DNA from 4 places in the Anoxybacillus sp. LAT27 genome. Region 3 is predicted to be linked to each of the others. Evidence: riboswitches for the same ligand, from Rfam matches in the RefSeq annotation. Region 3 holds a riboswitch; each other region holds the start of a gene.
The links. A riboswitch is a leader RNA that binds a small molecule or an ion and turns the genes downstream of it on or off. The one in region 3 is predicted to bind cobalamin.
Positions count from the first base shown of each region.

Region 1: another riboswitch for cobalamin. It lies ahead of LD028_RS03330 (ABC transporter substrate-binding protein); the one in region 3 lies ahead of LD028_RS08390 (5-methyltetrahydropteroyltriglutamate--homocysteine S-methyltransferase).
Region 2: another riboswitch for cobalamin. It lies ahead of LD028_RS04705 ((2Fe-2S) ferredoxin domain-containing protein); the one in region 3 lies ahead of LD028_RS08390 (5-methyltetrahydropteroyltriglutamate--homocysteine S-methyltransferase).
Region 4: another riboswitch for cobalamin. It lies ahead of LD028_RS17650 (ribonucleoside-diphosphate reductase subunit alpha); the one in region 3 lies ahead of LD028_RS08390 (5-methyltetrahydropteroyltriglutamate--homocysteine S-methyltransferase).

Region 1 covers NZ_JAIWYK010000061.1:147,449-150,995, forward strand. The annotation lists gene LD028_RS03325 (FecCD family ABC transporter permease) at 1-638, opposite strand, end outside; gene LD028_RS03330 (ABC transporter substrate-binding protein) at 604-1,560, opposite strand; cobalamin riboswitch at 1,676-1,867, opposite strand; gene LD028_RS03335 (ATP-binding protein) at 1,935-3,547, opposite strand, start outside.
Region 2 covers NZ_JAIWYK010000064.1:44,468-48,014, reverse strand. The annotation lists gene LD028_RS04720 (energy-coupling factor transporter transmembrane component T family protein) at 1-447, opposite strand, end outside; gene LD028_RS04715 (energy-coupling factor ABC transporter substrate-binding protein) at 440-709, opposite strand; gene LD028_RS04710 (energy-coupling factor ABC transporter permease) at 706-1,458, opposite strand; gene LD028_RS04705 ((2Fe-2S) ferredoxin domain-containing protein) at 1,455-1,817, opposite strand; cobalamin riboswitch at 1,963-2,144, opposite strand; gene LD028_RS04700 (LacI family DNA-binding transcriptional regulator) at 2,228-3,262, opposite strand; gene LD028_RS04695 (glycoside hydrolase family 31 protein) at 3,280-3,547, opposite strand, start outside.
Region 3 covers NZ_JAIWYK010000081.1:7,382-10,928, forward strand. The annotation lists gene glmS (glutamine--fructose-6-phosphate transaminase (isomerizing)) at 1-861, shown strand, start outside; gene LD028_RS08385 (acyl-CoA thioesterase) at 933-1,382, opposite strand; partial or broken gene LD028_RS08390 (5-methyltetrahydropteroyltriglutamate--homocysteine S-methyltransferase) at 1,373-1,879, opposite strand; cobalamin riboswitch at 2,027-2,216, opposite strand; gene LD028_RS08400 (ABC transporter ATP-binding protein/permease) at 2,457-3,547, shown strand, end outside.
Region 4 covers NZ_JAIWYK010000445.1:423,703-427,249, forward strand. The annotation lists gene LD028_RS17640 (cytochrome ubiquinol oxidase subunit I) at 1-350, shown strand, start outside; gene LD028_RS17645 (cytochrome d ubiquinol oxidase subunit II) at 362-1,402, shown strand; cobalamin riboswitch at 1,496-1,698, shown strand; gene LD028_RS17650 (ribonucleoside-diphosphate reductase subunit alpha) at 1,809-3,547, shown strand, end outside.

The DNA.
Region 1 (3,547 bases), on a different contig from region 3:
AAAAACGGTACAAATAAAGAAACATATGACCAACCGCGCATCGCGACGCTTCCCATGAGCCAGCTAATGACTTGACGCAATTCCTCACCACTAAGGGCAACCATAAGTGAAATAACCGAGCCGAAAAACGCATTCATGATAATGCCGATTAAAACGATCGTTTCAATTCCCATATTGCGTTCTGCAAGTCGAGCAAATAATAAAACAAACAATAATGTCACGAGCGCACACATAATGCTCACGATAGGTAACGTAAAGCGTCCGAGAAACGACAAATGAAGTTGAAAAAAGAAGACGAGTACCGCTCCGACAGCAGCGCCAGATGATACTCCAATCGTATACGGATCAGCTAAAACGTTTTTTAAAAGCCCTTGGAACGCTACACCAGCAAGTGCTAAAGACGCCCCAATCAAAAAGGCGAGCACCACTCTCGGCATACGAATCGCAATAATAATTTGCGAAATGGTGGCGGGAACGTCCATCGGTGTATGAAACAAATGATGCGACAACGTGTCCCATATAGAAGAAAAGGGAATCGATTGTGATCCAATCGATATCCCTAATAATAGTGCAACGATCGCAATGATGGATGCAGTCATATAGTTATTTAAAAATGTCTGGATAAACGACTTTGGCAATTTCTTCGACCCCTTCAGCTAAACGTGGTCCTGGACGAGAAACTAAATCGGAATTAACATCGTATACGCGTTTATTTTTAATTGCAGGAACTTCTTTCCAAGCTGGGCGAGCGAGCACTTGCTCGACAGCGTTCGGTGTATAGTAACCGTACGTCGTAATAATGACGTCTGGATTTAACGCCACCGCATCTTCTTCAGTAAACATCGGCCATCCTTCTTGGTCGCCGGCTGCGTTTTTCGCATGAATGATCGTTAACATCTCATCCATAAAAGTTCCTTTTCCAGCTGTATAAATTTCTGGAGCAGGAGAAACTTCTACCCAAACGGTCGCTTCTTCTTTCACTTCTTTCGCCTTTTCAGCGATGGCATCAATTTTTTGTTTCATTTGTTGTACAACATCTGTCGCTTCTTTCACTTTTCCTGTCGCTTTTCCGATGAGTTCAATCGATGCATATACGTCGTTGAGCGACGTTGCGTTTGGTACAACAACAACTGTAATGCCTGCATCTTTTAATTGCTTTAATCCTTCTTCAGAGTTATGAGCACTCGATGCATGCGCAAGCACAACGTCTGGTTGAAGCGAAATAATTTTTTCTACATTAAACTCCATACCACCAATTTTTTCTTTGTTTTTCACATCTTCTGGATAGTTATCAAAGTCGCTGACACCAACAATTTTGTCACCAAGTCCTAATGCGTACGCAATTTCTGTATTACTCGGAATAAGCGAAACAATTTTTTTCGGTTCTTTTTCAATCGTGACATCACCAACCGCATCTTTTATGGTGACTGGAAATGCGGCTTGTTCCGTTTTCGCTTCTTGCTTCGTCTCTTTTGCTGGCTCTGCGTTATTGTTGCATGCCGCTAATCCGAGCGTCAACAAAAGCGCAAGAAGCCATACGTAATGTTTCCATTTCATCATTTTTCCCCCTTTTTTATGTATAAAAATAAAAAGCTCACCCCAAACGGAATGAGCTGGAAACAACAAAAGATAATTACTCCTCTTGTCGTTTCGTCGTCTCACTCCCCGAAGACGCGAATGACGAAGCAAAAAGGCAGGTCTACTGACTTATGCGTCATCCTACTTTGAAGCCTTCCCGTACAAATTGTACAGTGGCACGTTTCATTTCGTCAGCATTTACAGTTGCGGGGACAGTTCTGGACTTGCACCAGATTCCCTATTAAGTCTACTAGGTTGCCCGTTCGACACCTTTTTGCAACGGACATATGTAATTGTCGAACAATTTTTACGTTTCTATCATAGCGAAAAATATCGTTAATAGCAACAAGTTTTTTCTATTTTAATGGCAATGTAAATGTAAATGTCGTCCCTTCTCCGAGTTTGCTATGAACAGTAATTGTTCCTTTATGCGCTTCGACGATGTTTTTCGCAATCGCAAGACCTAATCCTGTACCCGATCGGCCGCGCGTACGTGCTTTATCCGCTTTATAAAAACGTTCAAACACAAACGGTAAGTCTTCTTCTGGAATGCCCGAACCAGAATCTTGTACAGAAATGCGTACTCTTTCTTCATCCCCATCGACAATGACGCGCACTTCTCCGCCTTCACCTGTGTGACGAAGAGCGTTATCAATTAAGTTCGTCAACACTTGTTCAATGCGATCAGGATCAAACGAAACGATACGTTCATCGTTCATATCTACAAATAAACGAACGCCTTTTTCTTTCGCTAACGCTTGAAACTTATGAATAATGCGCTCTATATATGGTTTGAGCGGTACTTGTTCGTGATGAAGCGTTAAATGACCCGCTTCCATGCGCGCTAAATCAAGCAAATCATTAACGAGACGACCCATGCGCAACGATTCATCATAAATGACTTTTGCTAGCTCTTTTTTCTCTTCATCTGTTGCCGCAATATCATCGACGATCGCTTCACTATATCCTTGTAACATGGCAATCGGCGTACGTAATTCATGAGAAACATTGGCGATAAAATCTTTGCGTAACTTATCGAGCCGTCGTTCTTCCGTCATGTCACGAAGCACCGCAACAGCTCCACGAATAACTTTACCATTGTATAGCGGCGTCATGACAATGACCCAATTGCGACCTTGTAAAGCGATTTCGGCAGCTTGTTCCTTTTCTTCCGTTACCGCTTTTTTGAACAATTCATTTACTTGCGGAGGAAGGGGTAATAAATCGTCGCGCTGCCCTTGTTCGTAGTACCATGCTTGTAAAAATCGGTCGGCAGGTGGGTTTGTAATAAGCACTTCGCCATTTCGATTGAGCGTAATGACGCCATCCGCCATGCTGCTTAAAATGCTTGCCAATTGCTCTTTTTCTTGGTTTAACGCATTAATGTGAAATTGCAGTTGCCGTCCCATTTGATTAAATGCCATTGCCAGTTCCCCGATTTCATCATGAGTAACAATCGGCACTTTTGAGTCAAACTTTCCACGGGCAATTTCAAATGCCACTTGTCTCATTTTTCGGAGCGGAGCTGTAATGCGTGTGGACAAGAAAAAGGCGAATACCGTCGTTAAAACAATCGCAATAAATGCTGCAAGAAAAATAAATTTCGTCGTTTGTTTTGTCGTTTCTTCCACCGCTTTCAACGATTGATACACGAATACAGCACCGTTTCCATCAGATATATGAAGCGGGACACCGACAATAAACAGCTCGTTATATTCATTGTTTCGCATCGTTTGATTTGGCATTAATGTTCGTTTCACTACCTTTTTTCCATCAAAAACGCGCGATAACTGTTGATCTTGTTGTACAAATGAAAGCGGCAAGTCGGCAAGCTTCTCATTCGGCGAATACCAATAATGGCGATCGTCGATAATAATCATGAGCTTCGATACGTCATCAACCATCGTCCACGCAATCGAGCGTGCAAATTGTTCATCATGTTCTGCCACGACACGCGCCACTTTCATTG
Region 2 (3,547 bases), on a different contig from region 3:
AATGAAGCGATACGTCAATACTAATAGCTCAATGAACGCTTGAGGAACACGCCATTTACTTAATGCATAAGCAATGCGAAAAAACGGTGTTGTGATGGCAAGAGAAAAAAGCGTAAAAGAACTTGATAATGCGCGTAAACAAATCGTTGCCACTTGCCCCACATTTTCGCCCACAAAATGAACGTTACGATCAATCGCAAAAAGAAGAGGAACACAGCTCCCAATAACAAGAAGGGACATGATGACAAAAAAGCGAACGCAAACATACCATGGCAAACGGGCACGATAAAGAAGCCAAATGAATAACAAGACGATAATGATACAACGAGTCATATTCGTTCCAAAAATCGTCCCAATAAGCAGTGTGCAAGTAAGTATGAGTTTAAATGTGACATTCACTTTAGCCAGTTGATTTCGATACGCCCATTCGTCAAGCCAACTAACCATTTCGCTTTCGCCCTTTGTACAGCCCGATAATATATCCAATCACTCCAGCACCAAGCGCGGCTTGTAGTGAAAATAACAACGTCTCTACTTCTCCGCCTGGGGGCTCAAATACAACATCAAACCACGGTTTATAATGCGGCGCAATTTGTTGAATCATTTCTTCCGCAAGCGTATCAGCTCCAGCAAACTCTGTATTTTTCACAACAAATAGCGGTAGCACAATGAATAGTGCAGCAACGAGAAGCAATATGCGATTGTTCATTCAATAGTCGCTCCTTTCTGTTCCAATATCGTTAACTCCCGCTTCGAGTGCGTATGTAAAAAGTTCCATACAACAACGGTAAGAAGTCCTTCCGTAATCGCAAGCGGTATTTGCGTCACTGCAAAAATCGAAGCGAACTTTAAAAATGCCCCCCATACCCCACTCGTCGCATCAGGAAACGCAAGTGCAAGCTGAATTGACGTCATTACATACGTAGCTAAATCGGCCATCATCGCCGCAAGGAAAACGGAAACGCGCGTACATACGCCGAACTTTTTACACAAAGAAAACAGTACGTACGCAACGAGCGGTCCGACGACAGCCATGGAAAACGCATTCGCACCAAGTGTTGTCACTCCGCCATGCGCAAGTAAAAGCGCTTGAAACAATAGCACCGCCGTACCAATGACCGTCATCACGAACGGTCCGAATAAAAGTGCACCAAGACCTGTCCCAGTCGGATGAGAGCTACTTCCTGTAACAGACGGGATTTTTAACGCAGAAAGAACAAATGTAAATGCCGTAGCTAAAGCAAGCAATAACTTTACTTCGGGCCTTTGCCTCATCAAACGCGCAACGTTGCGCATACCGATCAAGAAAAACGGTAAAAATAACAGCCACCAAACGAGCGCCCACTGCCAAGGCAAAAATCCTTCCATAATGTGCATCGCATATACAGAAGGCGAAAGCGCAAATAAAATATAGATGGTTACGCACGCACTAGCGAAAAAAAACAACGGTTTCTTCACTTTTCCTTCCCCCTTGTCGCAACGCTATGTTCAGGTATGACAAACCCTCCATCGTATGTGTACGTCACATAATCAAGCAATACTTCGCCATCTTTTACATGTTTTCGTACAATATCCCTACCGACTTGCTCATCAATCGTGCGGTACCAAATTCCTTCTGGATACACGATGACAACACATGCATCTTCACAGCGCCCGTTGCACCTCGTCCGCGTCGTATGGACGTGGGTATGTAGTTGCAGTTTGTCAATCTCATCACGAATCGCCTGCGTTACCTCCTCTCCCCCTTTCCGCATACAACTTCCTCCGTTACAAATCAACACATGATGTTTCGTTCCTTGTAAATTCCACGTTGCCATATATGTCACTCCTTTTTTTCAAAATAAAAAAGCACCCCTAGGCAGAGGTGCAGAAAAAACGAAAGATTCAAAAAATAGAGCATACGTCACTAAGCATATATAACGTCCATCGTTCCCGCACGTCTACCTATATTCCCGTAGGCAGCCGACGTATCGCAAGCAGGCAGGTCTCCTGGCTTAGGTTCATCATTTCGTTGCGCCTTCCCTAAAAATCAGTGGCATCCTGCAACAAAACTCCCCATCACAGTGGCGGGTACCGCGACGGCTTTGCACCGTTCTTCCCTTTTAAGCATACAGACGTATGCACCGTACTTGCTTATCGTATATTGTTTTTCAAAGAGCATGAATGTTAAGAATATAATACACCATTTTTTTCTTCTCGCCTAGTCCATTTACAAAAAAAGCGCCCTCTATTGAGAAGGCGCTTTGTAGTAATCGCACGAAAATCGTTTCACGAGCGTATGTGGGATAATAATTCGTTTAATTGGCTCGTTCGGATTTTCAATTTGTTGTATTAAATTTCTTGCCGCTTCAAAGCCGAGTTGAAAAATGTTAATGTCTACCGACGTGAGCGGCGGACGAGAAATTTCCGATAAAAGTACGTTGTTAAAGCTGACGATCGACACATCTCCCGGCACGCTTAAGCCCATTTCCGCAAGCGTATTTAATACTCCAAGCGCCATTAAATCGTCGGCGACAACGAGCGCGGTTGGCGGTTCAGCAAGTGAAAGCAGCTCTTTCATCGCTTCTTGTCCGCCTTCTTTTAAAAATTCCTCGTGTACAATGTAGTCTTTTCGATATGCAAGCCCTGCCGATTTGAGCGCTTTTTCATAACCGCGCAGACGATCCATCGTCACAATGAGATTGACGTTTCCACCGACAAATGCGATGCGCTCATGACCGAGTTCAATTAAATATTCCGTTGCCTCACGTGCCGCCCGTACGTTATCGTTATCAACGTGGGTAATTTCTTCCGCTTTTTTATGCGGTTTCCCAATGACAACGAACGGCACATCTTCTTTTTGTAAATACGCCATAATTTTATCGTTCGCACGCGAATAAAGCAAAATGACACCATCAACGCGCTTTCCTTGCACCATATGCACGACGCCATCATAAATTTCCGCTTCCGTTTCCCCTGTCGATAACTGTAACGCATATTGCCGATCATGCACCGCTTTACTAATGCCGCGAATGACTTCCGGGAAAAACGGATTTTGAAACGCTTTATCGGCCGAACTTGGCATGACGAGCCCGATTACTTGCGTCGATTTGTTTGCTAAACTGCGCGCGATAAAATTCGGATGATAGCCAAGCTCTTTCATCGCCTCGCGCACTTTCTTCTTCGTTTTTTCACTAATGCGCGGGCTATCGGCGATGACGCGTGAAACGGTCGATGGCGCCACATTCGCGCGCTTCGCTACATCTTTAATCGTTACTGTCATAAAAAATCCCCCATCTCTTACAAAACAAACGTGTTTGTCGCCTCATCGATGATACGTTTTTCTCCATTAACAACAATTGTAGACGGTACATCGCCAACAAATGCGACACGCAATTGCCAAGGTGGTTTGTACGCACCTTCTCGTTCTATCTCAAAATGAACCGCATCGTCCGAAAACGTCGCGCGAATACGCATGCGGACATATTCTCCTTTTTCATATGCAAACGTCTCACCATCATCATCATAAATCGTATATGTCGATGTTCCTTTTTTCATTGTATACACA
Region 3 (3,547 bases):
TGGGCGAAAATCCCTGTCGAAGTGCATATCGCAAGCGAATTTTCGTACAACATGCCGCTTTTATCAGAAAAACCGTTATTTATTTTCATTTCACAAAGCGGAGAAACAGCGGACAGCCGTGCGGTGCTTGTACGCACGAAAGAGCTTGGCCATAAATCGTTAACGATTACGAACGTACCGGGTTCAACATTATCGCGTGAAGCAGATTATACGCTTCTTCTTCATGCTGGACCGGAAATCGCTGTTGCATCAACGAAAGCATATACAGCACAAATTGCGGTGCTTGCGATGTTAGCGGCGGTCGCTGCGAAAGCAAAAGGCATCGCGCTAGATGTTGACGTCACAAAAGAACTCGGCATTGTCGCCAATGCGATGGAGACACTTTGCGACGCAAAACATGAAATGGAACAAATTGCACGCGAATATTTAGCGACAACACGCAACTGCTTCTTTATCGGTCGCGCGGTTGACTATTATGTCGTATTAGAAGGGGCATTAAAGCTAAAAGAAATTTCTTACATTCAAGCAGAAGGCTTTGCAGGTGGAGAATTGAAGCACGGTACGATCGCTTTAATTGAAAATGGCACACCAGTCATTGCCCTAGCGACACAAGAACATGTGAACTTAAGCATTCGCGGAAACGTCAAAGAAGTGGTCGCTCGCGGCGCTAATCCGTGCATTATCTCAATGAAAGGATTAGACATGGAGGACGACCGTTTCGTCATTCCAGCCGTTCATCCGATGCTCACACCGCTTGCGTCTGTCGTGCCATTGCAATTGATTGCTTACTATGCGGCATTACACCGCGGCTGCGATGTCGACAAACCACGCAACTTGGCGAAGTCGGTAACGGTGGAGTAAAAATTAGAAGAAATGATAAAAACACACGTCACGATGTATGTAATCGGACGTGTGTTTTTTCGTGTAAATATTTATGCCTTGTTGTTTCGTTTGTTTTGCTGATACAGTTGTACGATTTGTTCCTCCTGTTCACGAATGATGACTTTTGGAACAGGCGTCGGTTTTTTGTTTTGATCGATGGCGACCATTGTTAAAAAGCATGTGGTTGTTAAGTGATGTTCTCCTGTAAATAAATCTTCTGTTTCGACTTTGACGAATACTTTCATGGATGTGCGTCCGGTCGAGTAGACGAATGCTTCAAGCTTTAAAATATCGCCTACTTTCGCAGAAGAAATAAAGTCAACTTTGTCGATCGAAACGGTGACGACGGCTTTTCGTGCATGGCGCATGGCGGATATTGCCGCAATTTCATCAATATAAGCTAAAACGGTACCACCAAAAATCGTGCCGAGATGGTTCGTATCAGAAGGTAATACGAGCCGTGTTTGAATCGTTTTCGACTGCTCGACGCTCACTTCCATGACTTCATCCCTCCGTAAGCCAAAAGTCGCTCCCGGTATTCGTGTGCGGCTTCCACCATCACTTTGAGTGCGGCAATTGCTTCTTTTTCTTTTCGCGTTTTTAATCCACAATCGGGATTGACCCAAAATTGTTCTGGACGAAGAACCCGAAGTGCCCGTTCGATTTGCTCACTTATTTCTTCTTTTGTCGGAATGCGCGGACTATGAATGTCATACACCCCTAAGCCAATTTCCTTTTGGTACTCATATGTTTCAAATGATGAAACAAGTTCACCGTGGCTTCGTGACGATTCAATGGAAATGACATCCGCATCAAGCTCATCAATGATATGCATCATATGTTCAAACTGTGAATAGCACATATGTGTATGAATTTGCGTTTTCTCTGTTTTTGCGAATTGCTCTTTGTTTATTTGCCCATTCCAAAAAGATTCTAATGCTTTTTTCCATTCTCTTTTTTCACCAATGCGCGGATATCCTACATTTGAACTACGAATGAACAAGTTAAGCACCTCCAGTTATTTATATCCCAATCAAGAAAAAAAACCCTCTTCCAAACAGAAGGAGGGCATAGCTAGCTTGTATTGAGATACATGAAGTGCCTCAAGATCATATGTCCTCACTCCTCCCTATGACGCGTAGGTCGTAAGTGCATACAACAGGCAGGTCTCCTGACTTAGCTTCATCGCTGTTTATCTCCTTCCCATTTCAAATGAAACAGTGGATTGTGATAAACAGCTCTGCATCACAGTGGCGCGACCGTGTTGGATTTTCACCAAACTTCCCTTTTAAGATTCACAGCATGTGTGAACCACCTGTTGCGTGAACTTATTATGTTATTGTATAAGATTCAGAATAAACGAACTTTTTGTTTTTTTCAACCGAAATGTTTTTTTCGTGTGAGGGGCATGACAGAATGATAAATGGGTATATTTTCATTTTGAGTTAATATTCATATTTTATTGGTAAATTTATATTAAAAAGTGTTGATTTTTTTGTTATAGTTTTACATGGTATCGATACTACTATAAGTTGTTCAAACGGAAATCTTTGAATTGAAGGGAATGGAAATAATTGATCACTATTCGGAATATAAAAAAATGCTACAAATTAAACAGAGAAAACATTGAAGTATTGAAAGGAGTTTCCTTACACCTTCAAAAAGGGCAGTTGATTTTTTTATTAGGGGAATCGGGGTGTGGAAAATCTACTTTATTGAATATTATTGGTGGGTTAGACTATGCAGATGATGGGGAATACATTTTTCACTCGATCAATGTTCGGGAATTCAATGAAAAGCGATGGGCGTGCTTACGACGAGAAAAGATTGGGTTTGTGTTTCAAAGCTTTAACCTTATTCCTCATCTAAGCGCTCTAGAAAATGTGGAAATGAGCATGATTTTATTAGGAAAATCTAAAGAAGAAAGAAAAGAAAGAGCAATAGAGCTTCTAAATATGGTCGGATTAGGCGATAAATTAGATTATTTGCCTAATCAGTTGAGTGGGGGACAGAAGCAGCGTGTAGCCATAGCGAGAGCGTTAGCAAATGATCCGGACATTATATTGGCAGACGAACCAACAGGAGCGTTAGACTCAGAAAACTCAGTACATATTATGGAAATACTAAAGAAGATTTCACAACAAGGGAAAATCGTGTTAGTTGTAACACATTCTCAAGAGTTAACTTCATATGCAGATAGGGTTATAAGAATGAGGGATGGTGAAATCATTGAAGATGAGCACGCTTTGGATACGGAAAAAATTGAAGATGTGTATGAGGATAGTGTAGCAAGTAAGGGAAAAAAACTAGATTTACTTACAACTTTAAAACTATCGTTTAGAAATATAAAAAATAAAAAATGGAGAAATATTTTAACTGCTATAGGCGCATCGATTGGCATTTTTGGATTATCTATCATTATGGCTTTAGGAAACGGAGTTAAAGATAAGTTATCTAGTTCGATAGATGAAGCTACAGCAAAATCGTCTTTAAGTGTAGCAAATGAACAGTTTGCGCTTTTAAATGAGAAAGACATCGTTCGGTTGAGGGAAATCAAAGGAGTAAAGGATATATATCCGTACAACCCATTCCAAATAAGCATTAAAACGAAAGAAGGAGATAAATCCACTTCGTCAGCTGAGAGTTTGGCTCCTAAAAAATATGC
Region 4 (3,547 bases), on a different contig from region 3:
TCGGAATTGGCATGTTTCTTCTCCTACTTTCAACTGTCGGGTTCATTTGGCATCGCATAAAGAAACAACATACATTTCCAAACTGGTTTATGCGAACAGTTGTTACTGCTGGGCCGCTCGCTCTTCTCGGCATTGAATTTGGCTGGATTTTTGCTTGCACAGGCAGACAACCATGGGTCATTTATCGCATGATGACAACGGCAGAAGCTGTAACACAATCAACAAATTTAGGAACACTTTTTCTTTTATTTACGTCCATTTACGTATTTTTACTCATCGCCGTCGTGCTCGTCTTGCGATCGTATTTTCGCCGCCATCCGATTGAACAACAGTTGTCTATAAACATATAGAAAGGAGCAAGATGATGACAGATGAATTAATTGCGATTTCAATTTTATGGGGATTTATTTTTATTTACGCCGTCATGGCGACGATGGACTTCGGAGCAGGTTTTTGGTCGATGGTATATATGAATCGTCCACAAACAAAAGCAACGAAAATCGCAAATCGATATTTATCGCCAACATGGGAAGTAACGAACGTCTTTATCGTCGCGATCGTCGTAGCGCTCGTTAGCTTTTTTCCTGGGGCGACGTTTATACTTGGAACGATCTTGCTTATCCCTGGTAGTATTATTTTACTTTTGCTTACCGTTCGTAGTGCATTTCTCGTTTTTTCGCACGTTGCCCCTAAATATGAAAAAGTGCTCATTTACATTTCAGGCATAAGCGGTTTGCTTATTCCAGCATTTTTAATTAGCGTCTTGCCCATTACACATGGGTCTTTCGTTGAAACAATGAATGGTGTCAGTCGTCTTCGGCTCGATCGTCTGTTTACAAGCCCACATGAGTATGCGTTTATTGCCTTTGCGATTACAAGCACGCTTTTTCTTTCTTCGCTTTTATTAGCGGATTACTCAAATGAAGCGAATGAAGCGGAGGCATATGCGATCTATCGTCGCGATGCGCTTATTATAGGACCATTCGCCCTTCTCTCCTCGATGTTGATTATGATTACGATGCGAAATGAAGCACGGTGGCTATACGATGGAATGATGTCTCATTGGCCATGGCTTGTCGTTTCCGTCATATTGTTCCTTTTAGCTGGCGGGGCGCTTTTTCTTCCCCCATGGAAAAAGAAACATGGACGCGGAATACCGCGTCTTGCGGTGGTTGCGATCGTTTTGCAATATTTTTGTGCGAGCTATGCATATGGGAAAGCTCATTTACCGTATATGATTTATCCGAATGTAACCATTGAGTCGGGATTTACACACCCGAATACGTTTCGTGCCTTATTTTTGACGTATATCGTTGGTTTTGCAATTTTATTTCCAGGATTCATTTATTTTTGGCGGCTGTTTATGAAAGATCGACGCTATGTAGCAAAGGATGAAAAATAATGATTGCAAATGTTGAGATTTTTCGTTATAGTTTTAAACGTAAACCTTTTTCACACAATATATTGTGATGATAAACAAGATAATAACTATATATTGAAACCGACAAGTGAAGGTGTCCAAACGGACTTAATAGGGAATCTGGTGCGAATCCAGAACTGTCCCCGCAACTGTGTGCGCAGACGAAATGGAAACAACACCACTGTATATGTCAGCTGTTTTATGGCGCATATATGGGAAGGAATCCAAAGTAGGAAGAAGCGCAAGTCAGGAGACCTGCCTTCCTTGTATCGTTTCATATTCTTCGGGGATTGAGAAGATGAAACGATGGTAAAAGCATGCCTTTTTCCATCGTTTCATCCGCTCAACGAGAGCGGATTTTTTTATTTTCTAGGGGAAGGGATGTTATATGGTGTACATAAAACAACAAACAGAAGTAAATGAAGAAACGATCCGCACATTATTGTTTCATATTTTCAAAGATTTTCCACACTTATCAAGCGAGCGATACATCGAGCGTACGATACGGTCGCTGACGTATACAAAATCATACGATGACATGATGAACAAACTCATTTTAAATGCACTTGACGAAATCACCGTAGAACAACCTGATTGGACGTTTGTCGCAGCACGCCTTTATTTACAACAGCTATACAATGAGGCTGCTATAAATCGGGGTTATGATGTATCCGACACATACCGCTACTTTTATGAGTTACAAACAATGCTCGTTGATCTCGGTATTTACGATCCGTTTGTACTTGAACGATATACGAAAGAAGAACTACAAGAAGCGGGGACATGGATCGATCCGAAAAAAGACGAGCAATTTACATACATCGGATTACGCACACTCGTTGATCGTTATTTAGCGAAAGGATATGACGGAGAAATTTATGAGTTGCCACAAGAACGCTTTTTAACCATTGCTCTTACGCTGATGGTGAATGAGCCAAAAGAAAAACGAATGGAGCTTGTCAAAGAAGCGTATTGGGCGTTATCGAACCAATACATGACGGTCGCTACACCAACGTACGCCAACGCAGGTAAATCTTACGGTCAATTATCGAGTTGTTTCATTGATACAGTCGACGATAGCTTAACCGGCATTTATGAATCAAATACAGACGTCGCGCGTTTATCAAAAGGCGGTGGAGGGATTGGTGTATATTTAGGTAAAATTCGGGCACGCAACTCGGATATTAAAGGATTTAAAGGCGTATCGTCTGGTGTCATCCCATGGATGCGTCAATTAAACAATACCGCTGTATCGGTTGACCAGCTTGGTACGCGACAAGGAAGTATTGCCGTCTATTTAGACGTTTGGCATAAAGACATTTTCTCATTTTTAGACGCGAAACTAAACAACGGCGATGAACGGCAAAAATGCCATGATTTATTTTATGGCGTATGCATCCCTGATTTATTTATGGAACAAGTCGAAAAGCGTGGCGATTGGTATTTATTTGACCCACATGAAGTGAAAAAAGTGATGGGGTGGAAAGATAAAGATGGGAATCCGCTAGGTCTTGAAGATTTTTACGATGAAGAACGAGGGTGTGGTTCGTTCCGCGAAAAATACGAAGAATGTATCAATCACCCAGAGTTAAGTAAAGAACGTGTACCCGCCATTGAAATTATGAAGCGCATTTTAAAATCACAATTAGAAACGGGTACACCTTATATGTTTTATCGCGACGAAGCAAATCGAATGAATCCAAATAAACATGCGGGCATGATTTATTCTAGCAATTTATGTACGGAAATTATGCAAAATATGAGCGCGACTACCGTAACAAAAGAGTATACGCAAGATGGTGAAATTATTATTCATAAAAAGCCAGGCGACTTTGTCGTTTGTAACTTATCTAGCATTCATCTCGCTCGCGCCGTACAAGACGATGTACTCGAACGATTAATTCCGATTCAAGTGCGTATGCTCGATAACGTCATCGACTTAAACGAAAATCGCATTGAAGTGTTGCAAGCGGTGATGACAAATAAAAAATATCGGGCAATCGGTTTAGGTGCATTTTCATGGCATCACTTATTAGCGTTAAAAGGAATCAAGTGGAATAGTGAAGAAAGCGTTGATTTCGCTGACAAGCTATTTGAAAAAATCGCTTATTTAACGATTCGAGCAAG